3 regions of the Anaerobacillus sp. genome follow, and region 3 is predicted to be linked to each of the others. Evidence: riboswitches for the same ligand, from Rfam matches in the RefSeq annotation. Region 3 holds a riboswitch; each other region holds the start of a gene.
What was found. A riboswitch is a leader RNA that binds a small molecule or an ion and turns the genes downstream of it on or off. The one in region 3 is predicted to bind S-adenosylmethionine.

Region 1: another riboswitch for S-adenosylmethionine. It lies ahead of metK (methionine adenosyltransferase); the one in region 3 lies ahead of ACK4M9_RS00175 (homoserine dehydrogenase).
Region 2: another riboswitch for S-adenosylmethionine. It lies ahead of ACK4M9_RS15435 (methionine biosynthesis PLP-dependent protein); the one in region 3 lies ahead of ACK4M9_RS00175 (homoserine dehydrogenase).

The regions. Positions count from the first base shown of each region.
Region 1 is NZ_JBKBWN010000004.1:170,536-175,408, reverse strand. It holds gene metK (methionine adenosyltransferase) at 1-1,201, opposite strand, end outside; SAM riboswitch class I at 1,482-1,617, opposite strand; gene pckA (phosphoenolpyruvate carboxykinase (ATP)) at 2,130-3,710, shown strand; gene ACK4M9_RS06915 (ABC transporter substrate-binding protein) at 4,458-4,873, shown strand, end outside.
Region 2 is NZ_JBKBWN010000011.1:48,449-53,321, reverse strand. It holds gene ACK4M9_RS15445 (bifunctional homocysteine S-methyltransferase/methylenetetrahydrofolate reductase) at 1-919, opposite strand, end outside; gene metC (cystathionine beta-lyase) at 962-2,113, opposite strand; gene ACK4M9_RS15435 (methionine biosynthesis PLP-dependent protein) at 2,106-3,227, opposite strand; SAM riboswitch class I at 3,329-3,436, opposite strand; gene ACK4M9_RS15430 (hypothetical protein) at 3,690-3,857, opposite strand; gene prsW (glutamic-type intramembrane protease PrsW) at 3,942-4,592, opposite strand; gene ACK4M9_RS15420 (asparaginase) at 4,691-4,873, opposite strand, start outside.
Region 3 is NZ_JBKBWN010000001.1:33,917-38,789, forward strand. It holds RNA gene ssrS (6S RNA) at 1-55, opposite strand, end outside; gene ACK4M9_RS00175 (homoserine dehydrogenase) at 145-1,419, opposite strand; SAM riboswitch class I at 1,467-1,619, opposite strand; gene aspS (aspartate--tRNA ligase) at 1,780-3,567, opposite strand; gene hisS (histidine--tRNA ligase) at 3,594-4,865, opposite strand.

The DNA.
Region 1 (4,873 bases), on a different contig from region 3:
TTAGAGCTTGAGCTTTTAATGCTTCTGCTTTATCTGTGAATTCCCATGGTAACTCAATATCTGTACGTCCAAAGTGCCCATATGCAGCAGTTTGCTTATAGATCGGACGACGTAGGTCTAGCATTTTGATAATACCAGCTGGACGAAGGTCAAAGTTTGAACGAACAACTTCCACTAATATTTCTTCAGAAACTTTCCCTGTGCCAAATGTATCAATTGAAATAGATACTGGTTGCGCTACACCAATTGCATAAGCAAGTTGAACTTCACAGCGATCAGCAAGTCCTGCGGCAACAATGTTCTTCGCAACATAACGAGCTGCATAAGCTGCTGAACGGTCAACTTTTGTTGGATCCTTACCAGAGAATGCTCCACCACCATGGCGTGCATAGCCCCCATAAGTGTCAACAATGATTTTACGTCCTGTTAAACCAGCGTCACCTTGTGGTCCACCGATAACGAAACGCCCTGTTGGATTAATAAAGTATTTAGTCTCTTCATCAATTAAATGAGCAGGTACAACTGGCTTAATCACATACTCTTTTAGATTACGTTGAATTTGCTCTAACGAAATTTCTGGATGATGTTGGGTTGAAATAACAATCGTATCAATTCGTGTAGGTTTATTATTCTCATCGTACTCAACGGTTACTTGCGTCTTACCATCTGGACGTAAATAAGGAAGGATTTCTTCTTTACGAACTTCTGTTAAACGACGAGCTAGCTTGTGAGCAAGTGATATTGGTAGTGGCATTAATTCAGGTGTTTCGTTATTTGCATAGCCAAACATTAACCCTTGATCTCCTGCCCCAATTGCTTCGATTTCTTCATCTGTCATTAAACCCTCTCGTGCTTCAAGAGCTTGATCAACACCTTGGGCAATATCAGCTGATTGCTCATCAATTGATGTCAATACTGCACAAGTTTCAGAGTCAAAACCATACTTAGCGCGGTTGTAGCCAATGTTACGAACCGTCTCACGTACAATCTTAGGAATATCAACATATGTAGATGTTGTAATTTCTCCTGCAACGAGTACTAAACCAGTTGTTACTGATGTTTCACACGCAACACGGGCATTAGGATCATTAGCTAAAATAGCATCAAGAATCGAATCTGATATTTGGTCACAAATCTTATCTGGATGACCTTCAGTTACACTTTCTGATGTAAATAAACGACGTGTTTTCTTATCTGTCATTTTTTGTACCTCCTTCAACCTTTTTAGGGTATGTACTTCTTTGATACGGTACTCATTTTCCCTATTGACTGTGTAGTCAAACAGAATTTTTTGAAAGAACAAATCATTTCCTTTTAAACCTAGCTTAACCATTTTTTCTATGGTTACACTAAGATTAGACTAATTTCTTTCATCTTCGTGAAAGTCACGGTACATCGTTGACAAACACAAATAATTTTAGCCTCATATGAAAAAACCTTTCCCAAAGATGAGGAAAAGGTTTTGATTATAAGCCTTTCGCCTCTTATCGATCAAGACCGTAGTCTTGCAGGTTAGCACCTTTTCACTATGATGGAATGTTAGCTAATGAAGCAAACATTTAAGTGTTGGTTGCTGGGTTTCTTCGGGCCTGTCCCTCCACCGACTCGGGATAAGAGTATCCGTTCGGGTCATATCATATCGTAACAGTTATATAAAGTCAACCTATTTTCGTTGATCTTGCCTAGTTTTGTCGATAATTACTTTGCTTTTTTCCCTCACTCCAAATCATTCATCGAGAGTAACCAAAATGCTACTTTAATTAAGTGAATTTCATCATTACCTTAATCGAGCTATATCAAACTATATGTAGTTGCGAATGGTTTTAACGCAACTACATTTAGAACTTAGTAGCGAAAAGAAAGAATGATGAAATTCATTATTGTCGAAATAAAAAAAGGTGAATAGTATAGACTATTAATCTTAATGTGTTATACTAATTATTGACAAAGAAGGTAATTACAGCATAAATTAAAAAGTATAGTCATTGATAAACGGTCAACTGTATTTTTTAAACTTTTATTCTGACTAGCTCTTAAATCGAGTGTTGGACGCTCGTCAAAACAGGCTTTATGGAAGTCCAGAAAATTTATTCTTTAAAAAAACAATATTAGGAAGGGTTTTGGTGCGAATGAGTACACTTAGTTATGAAACAGAATTAGAAAATGTTTTGAAGGGTGATAATATTTGCCACGACTTACCGATATCACAATTAGTGGAAAGTGCTCTTGAGCGAAAAGAAGGCAAATTAACTTCCACTGGAGCCCTTCTTGCAACAACTGGTAAATACACAGGACGTTCACCTCAGGATAAGTACATCGTAGAAGAAACTTCTGTAAGAAACAAAATTAATTGGGGGGCTGTAAACCAACCGATTAGTAAAGATGTATTTGAAAATTTATATAAAAAAGTACTAGCATATTTAAAAACAAAAGATAAAGTCTATGCTTCAAAAAACTATGCAGGTGCAGATAAGGGATATCGCCTCCCAATTCGTGTTATAAATGAGTTTGCTTGGCACAATCTCTTCGCTCGCCAATTGTTCATCCGCCCTACAGAAGCTGAGCTAGCGACTCATGAGGCTGAGTTTACGATTATTTCAGCACCTGGATTTAAAGCTAATCCAACAATTGATGGTACCAATTCAGAGACGTTTATTATCATCTCTTTTGAGAAACGTACAGTTCTTATTGGTGGTACCGAATATGCTGGAGAAATAAAAAAATCAATTTTTTCAATTATGAACTATTTATTGCCTGAAAAAAATGTCCTCTCTATGCATTGCTCAGCAAACGTTGGAGATGAAGGTGATGTAGCTTTATTCTTCGGTCTATCTGGAACAGGGAAAACAACTCTCTCTGCTGATCCAGATCGCCATTTAATCGGTGATGACGAGCATGGGTGGTCACACACTGGTGTTTTTAATATCGAAGGTGGTTGCTATGCAAAATGTATCAGTCTTACCGAGGAAAAAGAACCACAAATCTACAACGCAATTCGCTTTGGCGCAGTCTTAGAGAATGTCGTTTTAGATAAAAATTTTAATCCAGATTATCATGATACATCATTAACTGAAAATACTCGTGCTGCCTACCCACTTCAATCGATTCCAAATTCAGTCATTCCAAGTGTCGCAGGCCACCCTAGTACAATTATTTTTCTAACGGCGGATGCTTTTGGAGTATTACCTCCAATTAGTAAACTAACAAAAGAACAAGCCATGTATCACTTTCTATCAGGTTACACAAGTAAGCTAGCAGGTACTGAACGTGGTGTAACAAGTCCAGAAGCAACATTCTCAACTTGCTTTGGAGCACCATTCTTACCACTTCCAGCCTACCGCTATGCCGAAATGTTAGGGGAGAAAATTAACCAACATAATGCCCAAGTATTCTTAGTAAACACTGGCTGGTCTGGTGGCGAGTATGGCGTTGGTAAACGTATGAATTTAGCTTATACTCGTGCGATGGTTCAAGCCGCTCTATTAGGCGAATTAAACTCTGTTGAAACAATTGTCGATCCGATTTTCGGATTAAATATCCCAACTCGGTGCCCAGGAGTACCTGATGAAATTCTTCAGCCTAAGGATACATGGACAGATAAAAAGGCATACGATGCCAAAGCAAAGTCTCTAGCTACTAAGTTTCAAGAAAACTTTAAAAAGTTTGCGGAAATAAGCGATGAGATCCGCAATGCCGGACCAAAATTCTAAATCTAAATTCTAAAAGAAAACCTAATTCTATAGAAAATCTTAATTCTAAAGTTGAAGAGGCTGACTTAAGAGGTTATTGTAAAATGACTTTTGAGTCCAGCCTCTTTTTTTTCCTTCCTAAAAACAAGCTAGAAATCATATTTACTTGCCTCATTTACCATTTTCCCCCTCCATTATTCTCTATTGTAAGGCTACAATATTGGCGACACAAAGAACCCTTTTCTACTATGTTTCCCTTTACGACGGCCTGGCTCTCCTGACGGGCACGTTGCCGGCTTCAATGTTCCCTTTACGACGACTCGGCTCTCCTGACGGGCACGTTGCCAGCTTCAACGTCACCTTTACGTCGACTCAGCTCTCCTGACGGGCACGTTGCCGGCTTCAACGTTACCTTTACGACGGCCTGGCTCTCCTGATGGGCACGTTGCCGGCTTCAATGTTCCCTTTACGACGACTCGGCTCTCCTGACGGGCACGTTGCCGGCTTCAACGTTACCTTTACGTCGACTCAGCTCTCCTGACGGGCACATGGCTGACTTCCATGTTACCTTTACGACGCCCTGACTCTCCTGACGGGCACGTTGCGGGCTTCAACGTGTCCCCTCTCTCCTAATCTTTTTTTAGGATTAACACACATCTGGGCGAATTGACATAGAGTATTACATCAGAAGATATCACATTGTTTATAACAGGAGGAGTTTAAATGGCAGGTTTAAGAAAAATATTATTCTTTAGTTTCATTACTGTAATGACTGCTTTTTTAGTAGTGGGCTGTTCTTCTAGTCAAGGTATAGATAAGGTTCGCGTCGCAGAGGTAACACGGTCAATCTTCTATGCTCCACAATATGTAGCGATTTCTGAAGGCTTCTTTGAAGAAGAAGGAATTGAGATTGATTTAACAACTACTTGGGGTGGGGACACGACGATGACGACTCTCTTAGCAAATGGTGCTGATGTCGCCCTAGTCGGAGCGGAAACATCAATTTACGTTTATGCTCAAGAAGCTAATGATCCACCGATAAACTTTGCCGCTTTAACGCAAACAGATGGAACCTTCCTTGTATCAAGAGAACCAATTGAAGATTTTAATTGGAGTATGTTAAAAGGGAGTACATTTCTTGGTCAACGTAAAGGTGGAATGCCTCAAATGGTAGGTGAGCATGT
Region 2 (4,873 bases), on a different contig from region 3:
CTTTTTGAAGAATAATGACAGACTGCTTAGGTTTAACTTTTATTTGCTTTTCATTGATCGGCTTTTCGTCTTTCACTGCCTTGGCAACTGCTCTTATGTGATCAGGCGTCGTGCCACAACAGCCACCAATAAGTCGAATACCCTCTTCGACAAATGCTTTGGCACTATCACCGAAGTATTTAGGGTTCGTTTGATAAACTAAGCGACCATCTTTGTAATCTGGTAAACTCGCATTTGGATAAGCTGATAAGAATGCCTTGTTTAATAGTGGCACTTCTTCGAATGATTGTAGCATATGAAAAGGACCCATTCGACAATTCATTCCTACTACATCTGCACCAAAATCCTCTAAAGCCGTTAAGGCTGCTTTTAATGGTATACCACCATGTAGTACTCCAACTTCATCTAACGAAACATGGGCAATAATAGGCAAATTCGTATTTTTTCTAGCTATTTTTAAACACGCTGAAAGCTCTTCAAAGTCATAGAATGTTTCTAGTAATAATCCATCAACCTCAGATTCAAGGAGACTATTCATTTGCTCTTCAAAACTACCGATGATATCAGCTATTGAATGAGCTCTTTTTTGAAAACCTCTAATTCCACCAATCGTACCTAACAAGTAAGCTTCTTGATTAGTAATAACCTTCTTTGCACAATTTACCGCGGCTTTATTTATCTTTGCAACTTTATCCTCTAAACCGTAGCGTGACAGTTTTATTTTATTTGCTGCATATGTGTTTGTTTGAATGAGCTGAGCCCCCGCCTGAAGATATGCTTGATGAACTTCTTGAACCTTTGACGGATCAGTCAAATTCAATTCTTCAAAACAACGATCTAGTCCTTTTAAGTACAGAAATGTTCCAATAGCTCCGTCTCCAATTAACGTCCTCGTTTTCATTTCATGCAAAAAACTCATTTGTATCTTCCTTTCTATTAGAGCTAGAACATTATTCTTAGTTTATTTAGCATTTAATGCCTGTTGGAAATCGTCAATTAAGTCATTTACATCTTCTAAACCTACAGAAAGTCTTAATAAACCGTCAGTGATGCCTCGTTTTAATCGCTCTTGTTCAGGCATAGAGCCGTGGGACATCGTTGCCGGGTATGAAAGGATTGTTTCAACTGCTCCTAAACTGACAGCAAAAACAGGTAACTTTACATTTTCAACAAAGTCTTTTGCATTTTTCTTTGTTGGGAATTCAAACGATAAGACCGCTCCATGACTAGTAGCTTGTTGTTCCTGAATACTTCTACCAGGATGGTTAGGAAGTCCAGGATAATATACGGCTTTTACTTCTTTTCTCTCGCTTAGCCATTTAGCAATTGTTAAGGCGGCTAAGGAACTAGCATTCATCCTGACTTGTAATGTTTTTAAGCCTCGCAATACTAACCAACTATCTTGAACACCTAAGATGGCCCCAAAAGAATTTTGTAAAAACGCAAGTTGTCTACCAAGTTCTTCATCTTTAACAATAGCAAGACCTGCTACAACATCACTATGCCCTCCTAAAAATTTCGTAGCACTGTGAAGCACAACATCAACACCCAAATCTAGCGGTTTTTGGAACACTGGTGTTAGAAACGTATTATCACAAAACGTTAAACAATTGTGAGCTTTCGCAATTCCAACAATCGCTTTTATATCTGTTATTTTTAATGTAGGGTTAGAAGGCGTTTCAATATAAATCAATTTTGTATTTGCTCGAATTTTGCTTTCAACTTCAGTTTCATTTGTCATGTCAACAAATGTGTGTTCGATACCAAATTTTATAAGGATCTGGGTAACGAAACGATACGTTCCGCCATAAACATCTTCAGTAATTAACACGTGATCGCCCTTTGAAAGAAGCATAAATGCAGTTGAAATAGCAGCCATTCCTGACGAAAAGGCAAAACCACGTGTTCCACCCTCCAACTGCGCGATGACTTCTTCAAGAGCTTTGCGAGTCGGATTAGCCCCTCTTGCATAATCGTATTCACCAAACTCATCGAAGGAAAATTGGTGAAATGTAGACGAATGATGAATTGGCACACTTACGGCACCAGTTTGTTGATCGACTTTATGGTTATTGTGCAAGAGTTTTGTTTGGATATGGTATTGATCAGCCAATGTTAGCTCCCCCTTCGATACATGCCAATGCTTGCGTCAAGTCATCAATTAAATCTTCTTTATTTTCAACACCTACGGAAAAACGTAAAAGTCTTTTACAGACTCCAAACTTTTCACGAACATCCTCTGGAATATCGGCGTGCGTTTGGGTTGTAGGATACGTCATTAAACTTTCTACGCCACCAAGACTTTCTGCAAAGGTAATTAGCTTCAAATTTTGTAATAGTTTATTTACAGATTTAGGATCTTTGATCCTAAAAGACAGCATTCCCCCACGACCTGGGTATAAAACATCTGTAACCAGTGGATGCTCTGTTAAAAAACTGGCCACTACTTTTGCATTTTCTTCGTGCTTCTCCATTCTTAAAGCCAACGTTTTCAACCCTCTAATTAATAACCAAGAGTCAAACGGGGATAATGTCGCACCAATACCATTATGGAAAAAGCCAATCCTTTCAGAAAGACCATCACCTTTTGCAACAATCAGACCTGCTAAAACATCATTGTGGCCACCTAAATATTTCGTTGCACTATGAATTACTATATTTGCCCCCTCTTCAATTGGCCTTTGAATATAAGGGGTATAAAATGTATTATCGACAATTAGTAACAGTTCATATTTTTTTGAAATATCACTTACTCTAGTAATACTCAACTCTTGCATTAGTGGATTTGTAGGAGTTTCAATAAAGATTGCTTTCGTAGCTTTAGTAACCAAAGCTTCCAACTGTTCGAAATTGACTCCATCCCAATATCGGAAGTTCACACCCCAATGTTTCCAGCCTTGTTCAAACAGGCGATACGTCCCCCCATATAAATCCTGGCAAACAATAATTTCATCTCCTTGTTTGAATATAGACATAACGGTTTGAATTGCAGCCATCCCTGAACTGCATGCAAAACCGCGATCCCCACCTTCTAATAAAGCAATCCCTTCTTCTAAAATATGTCGGGTCGGATTTCCAGTCCTACTATAGTCATATCCTGTTGACTGACCAATTCCTTCATGACGATAGGCTGTTGAAAAATAAACCGGTGGATTAACCGTACCTGTTTTTGTATCACTTCTATTACCTAACTGTACTAACTGCGTTTCAAGATGCTTAAATCCCATATTCTCCACCCCTTTAAATTAACGCTTTAAATGACTAAAAATTAACTAAATAAAAAGACTTCTTCTAAATTAAGAAGAAGTCACTGATAGCAGTTTCCTTCTTCTTATCTTTCAAGTTTTGAAAAACTTGATGGATTTAGCACCTGACCACTATAGGCTGGTTGCTGAGATTTCATAGGGCCACTTCCCTCCATCTCTCTCGATAAGAATTAAACGAATTATATGAATTTTTATTTTATATTGATTATTAAACTACACTATTTCGAGAGCAAATGCAACTCTTTTTGCGAAATAGGTTTTAAAACATTAATAAATAGACTATTATCGCCAATTAAAAATAACCTTAAAACAACTTTTTACTTTTTTAGAAGATGTCGCTGAATTCCCTTGAACAAGCCTCTAAAATAGTTAGAGTTTTGAAGAAAGCGAAAGGCAGCGACTTTTCATTGAAGATGGTGTTTTTTATTGCGGTTGTGCATCTATTTGTAACCCTTCTTCATTTCCACAGACACATCGTTTAAACCCAGTTTCATAATTCCCATCCCTATTTAATTTACCGCGCAAAATAAACTTCTCGCCACAATCATAGCACCTTACAGTTACCTTATACCTTTGTTTAGGTTCTAACAATACTTTCACCTCTTTAACACACTTCTGTCTATAGACTATTTATACCCTATTTTTGGCGTTTTTTTCACTATTGGAAATCTTTTTTTACTGTTTTTCGTTAGCTAGTTTAACTTTCTTTAACGCTAGCCACCATAAGAAAATCATAAACGGCAACATCATATACACCCAATAATTAGAAACAAAAAGAATATAATCATACATACCATGCAATAACCACGGTATTAGGAAGGCAAATAACAAAAGCTTTTTCTCATTACTTTTATTACTAAACTTAGCCTTACCAAAGTAATAACCCATAATAACACCGAATAACGCATGCCCTGAAACTGGCAACAACGCTCGAACTAATGCGAGATCGACTCCATATCCATAAGCGACCAGATAAAAAATATTTTCCATCGTAGCAAATCCTAACGAAACACTAACGCCATAGACAATCCCATCGTAATGTTGATTGAACTCGGCGTGTTTGTATGCAGTATAAAATAAGATAAACCACTTAAAAAACTCCTCAAATAAAGCTGCAGAAATAAAGGCTTGTGAAAGTGTATTTATTAAGTACCCCTCTTCTTGAAAGGCATATTGAATAACCAGCACTGGAAACACTAATAAAGCTCCAAAAATAAAGCTTCTAAATACCATGCCAAGAGGCTCAGAATTATATTTATCTTTTAAATAAAAAAAACAAAGTAGAGCTAGGCTAGGAGCTAAACTTGCAAAAATGATACTAACCATTACAACTAGGTTCCTCTCTCTCTTTTTTCTAATGGTAACATGTATCTTAGTTAGATGAGAAGTAAAAAAACATAGACTTTACTCTATGTTTTTTACTCTCATTCAAATTTTTCTTTAACTTGTTCATTTGCTAATAATAAAACAATTAGTTTAATCCTAGCTTTCTTACTATCTAAGTCCCCACCTAAGATAACACCCGCTTTAACTAAGTCATAGGCACTTCCTAAATATTCATAAGTTGGATACACATAGCCCTCTTCACTAGCAGTGGTAATTAAAAT
Region 3 (4,873 bases):
ATATTAAAAATGTTGGCTCAAAACGTATAGTATCCTACAAACACTTCAGGACTCTCATTTGTTGTTTTTATAATATCACGATTTAATTTTGAATTCAAGTTTGTCAAAAAATGCTCGAAATTTAGACTAATTTATTCACGTTGATCATAAAGCCTTTAACTTTTCATTTTTCTTTTTAATGTGGACTTCTTTTCTAACACGTAAAACGGGGTATAGCTCTATGTTTTGCTGAATTATATTTAATTTGTGACCCGGTTCATCAACAGTTACTAACATCGCTATTTTCTCGTCATTCTCAAATTGGACAACGTCACTTACTTTATATTTTACCTGTTTTAGCAACTGATAAACCTCTTTTTCATACTTTAAATCAAATAATAAAAGAAACTCACTAAACCCTTCTTTACTTACTAGTTTTCTTTTGACTAGCTGTTGTTGAGTGTCTTTCTTTAATAATTGATGAAGATAATCTTCAATCATACTTGTCGCTGTTGGTTTTTTACCGGCACCTGGACCTGAAGCAACAAAATTACCTAACCAATCTCCTTGCAAATAAACTCCATTATTCTCATTTTCGATCGCTGTTAAGGGGTACTTTTCTTCAACAAAACTCGGTGTAATTGATCCTTTCACCTCGTCTCCATCATAATAAGCCTCTGCAATATATTTTAATTTCAACCGAAAATATTCGCCTGCTTTGAAATGCCAACTTTTTAATTGAGACAATCCTTTCCTTTGAAATTGTTCAGGTTTAGGCCAACTACCAAAACAAAGCCTACAAAGAATTTGTAGCTTGTATAGAGCATCATACCCTTCAATGTCAGCGGTAGGATCTGCCTCAGCAAACCCGCGTTCCTGTGCTTCTTTTAAAACACTTTCAAATGTACGAGTTCCATCTTGTAACTTAGTAATAATGTAGTTTGTCGTTCCATTTAAGATACCAGATACTCTCTCAACTGAAGTCCATTGCAACTGACTCTTAAGTGTATTTATAATTGGAATACCACCTGCAACTGTCGCTTCAAATCCGATGAAGGTTTCGTTTTTCTTGGCTAAGTTCTCTAGTAAAAAACCATGCTTAGCTACTAACTCTTTATTTGCTGTGATAATCGCGGTTTTTTTCGTTAATAAAAACGTTAAATAATCCAGTGCAGGTTGTTCACCACCCATTGCCTCAAAAACAACATCAAAATCATGTTTAAAAAATTCAGTAGGAGAATCTGTTAGTAAATGAAAGTTATCTACACCTAAATACCTGTTTTTGTTTCTAATAAGAATTTTTTCTACACTAATTTTTTCTTGTAAAAGGTTCTCTAGATAGTCTTGAGTTTCTGATATCCCCTCATACACACCCGAATTTACTGTACCAAAGCCTAGTAAACCAATCTTAAGCAATGCCATCAGCTCCTTTTTATCCATAAACTAGAAAAAACCTCTCCAGATAAGGAAAGGTTTTCATGTGCCTTCACTTATCTACCAGAGCCGATAGCTCTGCTGAAATTAGCACCTTGTCTTTACGATTAAGATAAACATGTGGACCACTTGCCATCACAGTAATCTTAATCTAAACAGGTTGCCGGGCTTCATTGGGTCAGTCCCTCAGCCTCTCTTGATAAGTAGTATATAATTTTCATAACAGTTACTTTTTGAATTGTATAACTATTTCAAAACTTCTAAAATTGACGTAAACACAATATATCATGTTTAATTTGAAATGTAAATTAATTCTAGCTTGGACAATCGAACTTTTTTTCAGGCAATTCGACCTTGCTTGACAGATTACGCTTGTACTTTCTCTTCCTTTTTGGGAATGACAGAAAGGTTTAACTCTTGTAGCTGAGATGAACTTACGCCACTCGGGGCATTTGTTAATAAACAACTAGCACTTGCCGTTTTTGGGAAAGCAATTGTATCACGTAAATTTGTTCTTCCTGCAAGTAGCATAATTAAGCGGTCTAATCCTAAGGCAATACCGCCATGTGGAGGTGTTCCATATTCAAATGCTTCCATCAAAAACCCAAATTGACTACGAGCTTCTTCATCAGAAAAACCTAGTGCTTTAAACATATTTTCCTGTAGTTCTCGCTCGTAAATACGTTGTGAACCACCACCAAGTTCGTATCCGTTTAAAACTAAGTCATAAGCTTCCGCTCTAACCCTTTCTGGCTCAGTAGTTAATAATTCGATATCCTCTTTAACTGGTCGTGTAAACGGATGATGTTCCGCTACGTAACGGTCTGCATCTTCGTCGTATGACAATAACGGGAAATCTGTTACCCATAAGAAATTAAATTTCGTCTTATCAATTAAATCTAATTCCTTAGCGAACTTCATACGAAGTGCTCCTAAGCTATCAAATACAACTTTCTTTTTGTCAGCTCCAAAGAATAATAAGTCGCCAATTTCAGCATTTAAAGCTTTACGCATTTCTGCTTGCTCTTCTTCGCTTAAGAATTTAGCAATCGGTCCTTTAAATCCGTCTTCCTCAACTTTTAACCAAGCAAGCCCTTTTGCACCGTAAATAGCTACGAACTTAGCTAAATCATCAATTTCTTTACGAGAATACTTTAATGCCCCACCTTTAACATTAATCCCTTTAACTATTCCACCATTTTCAATAGCGGAGGTAAATACTTTAAAACCACAATTTTTTACGATAGCTGAAAGTTCCACAAGCTCCATTTCAAAACGAGTATCTGGTTTATCTGACCCATAGCGGTTCATGGCTTCATCATACGATAATCTTTGGAAAGGAACAGTGACCTCAATTCCTTTCGTTTCCTTCATTACTTTTACCATCATTTCTTCCATCATTGATAATAAATCTTCTTTATCCATAAATGAAGTTTCAATATCGACTTGAGTAAATTCCGGTTGGCGGTCAGCTCGTAAATCTTCATCACGGAAGCAACGAACAATTTGATAATAGCGCTCGAACCCAGATACCATTAATAATTGTTTAAAAATCTGTGGTGACTGTGGCAATGCATAAAACTCACCATGATGTACTCGACTCGGAACTAAGTAATCACGTGCACCTTCTGGAGTACTCTTCGTCAACATAGGTGTTTCGATCTCTAAAAACGTATTTTCATCTAAATAATCACGAATTAACTTCGTTGTTTTATGCCTAAGCATAAATGTTTCTTGCATTTGCGGACGTCTTAAATCTAGGTAACGATACTTTAACCGAATATCCTCAGAAGCATTTACCCCATCCTCAATTTGAAAAGGTAATGATTTTGCTTTATTTAAAACTTCAATTTTCGATGCTAAGATTTCAACTTTTCCAGTTAACATCTTCGGATTAACTGTCGTCTCATTACGAGCAGTAACAGTTCCTTCTATATCGATTACATACTCACTACGAATTTTCTCGGCAATTTGAAGTGCTTCAGCTGAAACTTCTGGTTGGAATACAACTTGAACAATTCCTGATCTGTCACGTAGATCAATAAAAATTACTTGTCCTAAGTCTCGACGGGTTTGTACCCACCCTTTTAAACGGACTTTTTCACCGATTGTTTGTTCTAATATTTCTCCACAATTATGCGTTCTTCCAATCACTTTTCATTCCCCCTATTATGAGTCAGTTAACTTAATTTTTGTTGTAAATAGTTTGTCAGCTCAACTAATTGTATTTCCTCTTGCTCACCTGTTGCCATTTCCTTTACGATCGCCGCACTCTTTTCAAGCTCACTTTCGCCAATAATAACCACAAATGTTGCTTGAAAGCGGTCAGCCGCCTTCATTTGGGCTTTCATCTTTTTATCTAGATAATCTTGATCACAAGAAAGTCCTGCTTGTCGTAACTTAAAGCTGATATTTGCTGCTGCAAGTTTAGCTTCTTCACCGATAGCAATTACATAACAGTCAAGGTTTTCTGTAATTGGCAATGAGATATTTTGAACTTCTAATGCCATTAAAAGTCGTTCTATACTTAATGCAAAGCCGATCCCTGGAGTCTCAGGGCCGCCAATATCTTGGACTAGACCGTTGTATCGTCCTCCACCACTAAGTGTTGTAATTGAACCGAAGCCATCACCATCAATCATAATTTCAAAGGCCGTATTATTATAGTAATCTAAGCCACGGACAAGGTTAGGATCAACGACAAAATCAATATTCATATCGCTCAATAGTTTTTTTACTTTATCAAAATAAATGGTTGATTCCTCGTTTAAGTAATCTAGAATGGCTGGCGCAGATCCCATTAACTCATGATCTCGATCTTTTTTACAATCTAAGATACGTAGTGGATTTTTAGCAAGTCTAGCTTGGCAATCCGAACAAAATTCATTTATTCTTGGTTCGAAATGATTAACTAAAGCTTGGCGATGAGCATTTCTACTTTCAGTATCACCTAGGCTATTGATAACTAGCTTGAGGTTTTTAAGCCCTAATTCACGATAAAACTCCATTGCCAATGCAATTACTTCAGCATCAATTGTCGGATCTGCACTACCTAAAGCCTCAACACCAAATTGAACAAATTGTCGCATTCTTCCTGATTGAGGTCGTTCATAACGAAACATTGGTCCAATGTAATATAACTTCGTCGGTTGGATTGGGTTTCCGAATAGTTTATGTTCAACATAAGAACGCACCGTTGAAGCTGTTCCTTCAGGTCTTAATGTTAAACTTCGCCCACCACGGTCCTCAAATGTATACATTTCTTTTTGAACAATGTCTGTTGTATCACCAACACCTCGCATAAATAACTCCGTTTGCTCAAACATTGGTGTACGAATTTCTTTATAATTATAACGACGACATAAATCTCTTGCTTTTTCCTCCACGAATTGCCAAAGTTCTACTTTCCCGGGCAATATATCTTGTGTTCCTCTTGGTATTTTAAAATTCATTCAAACCC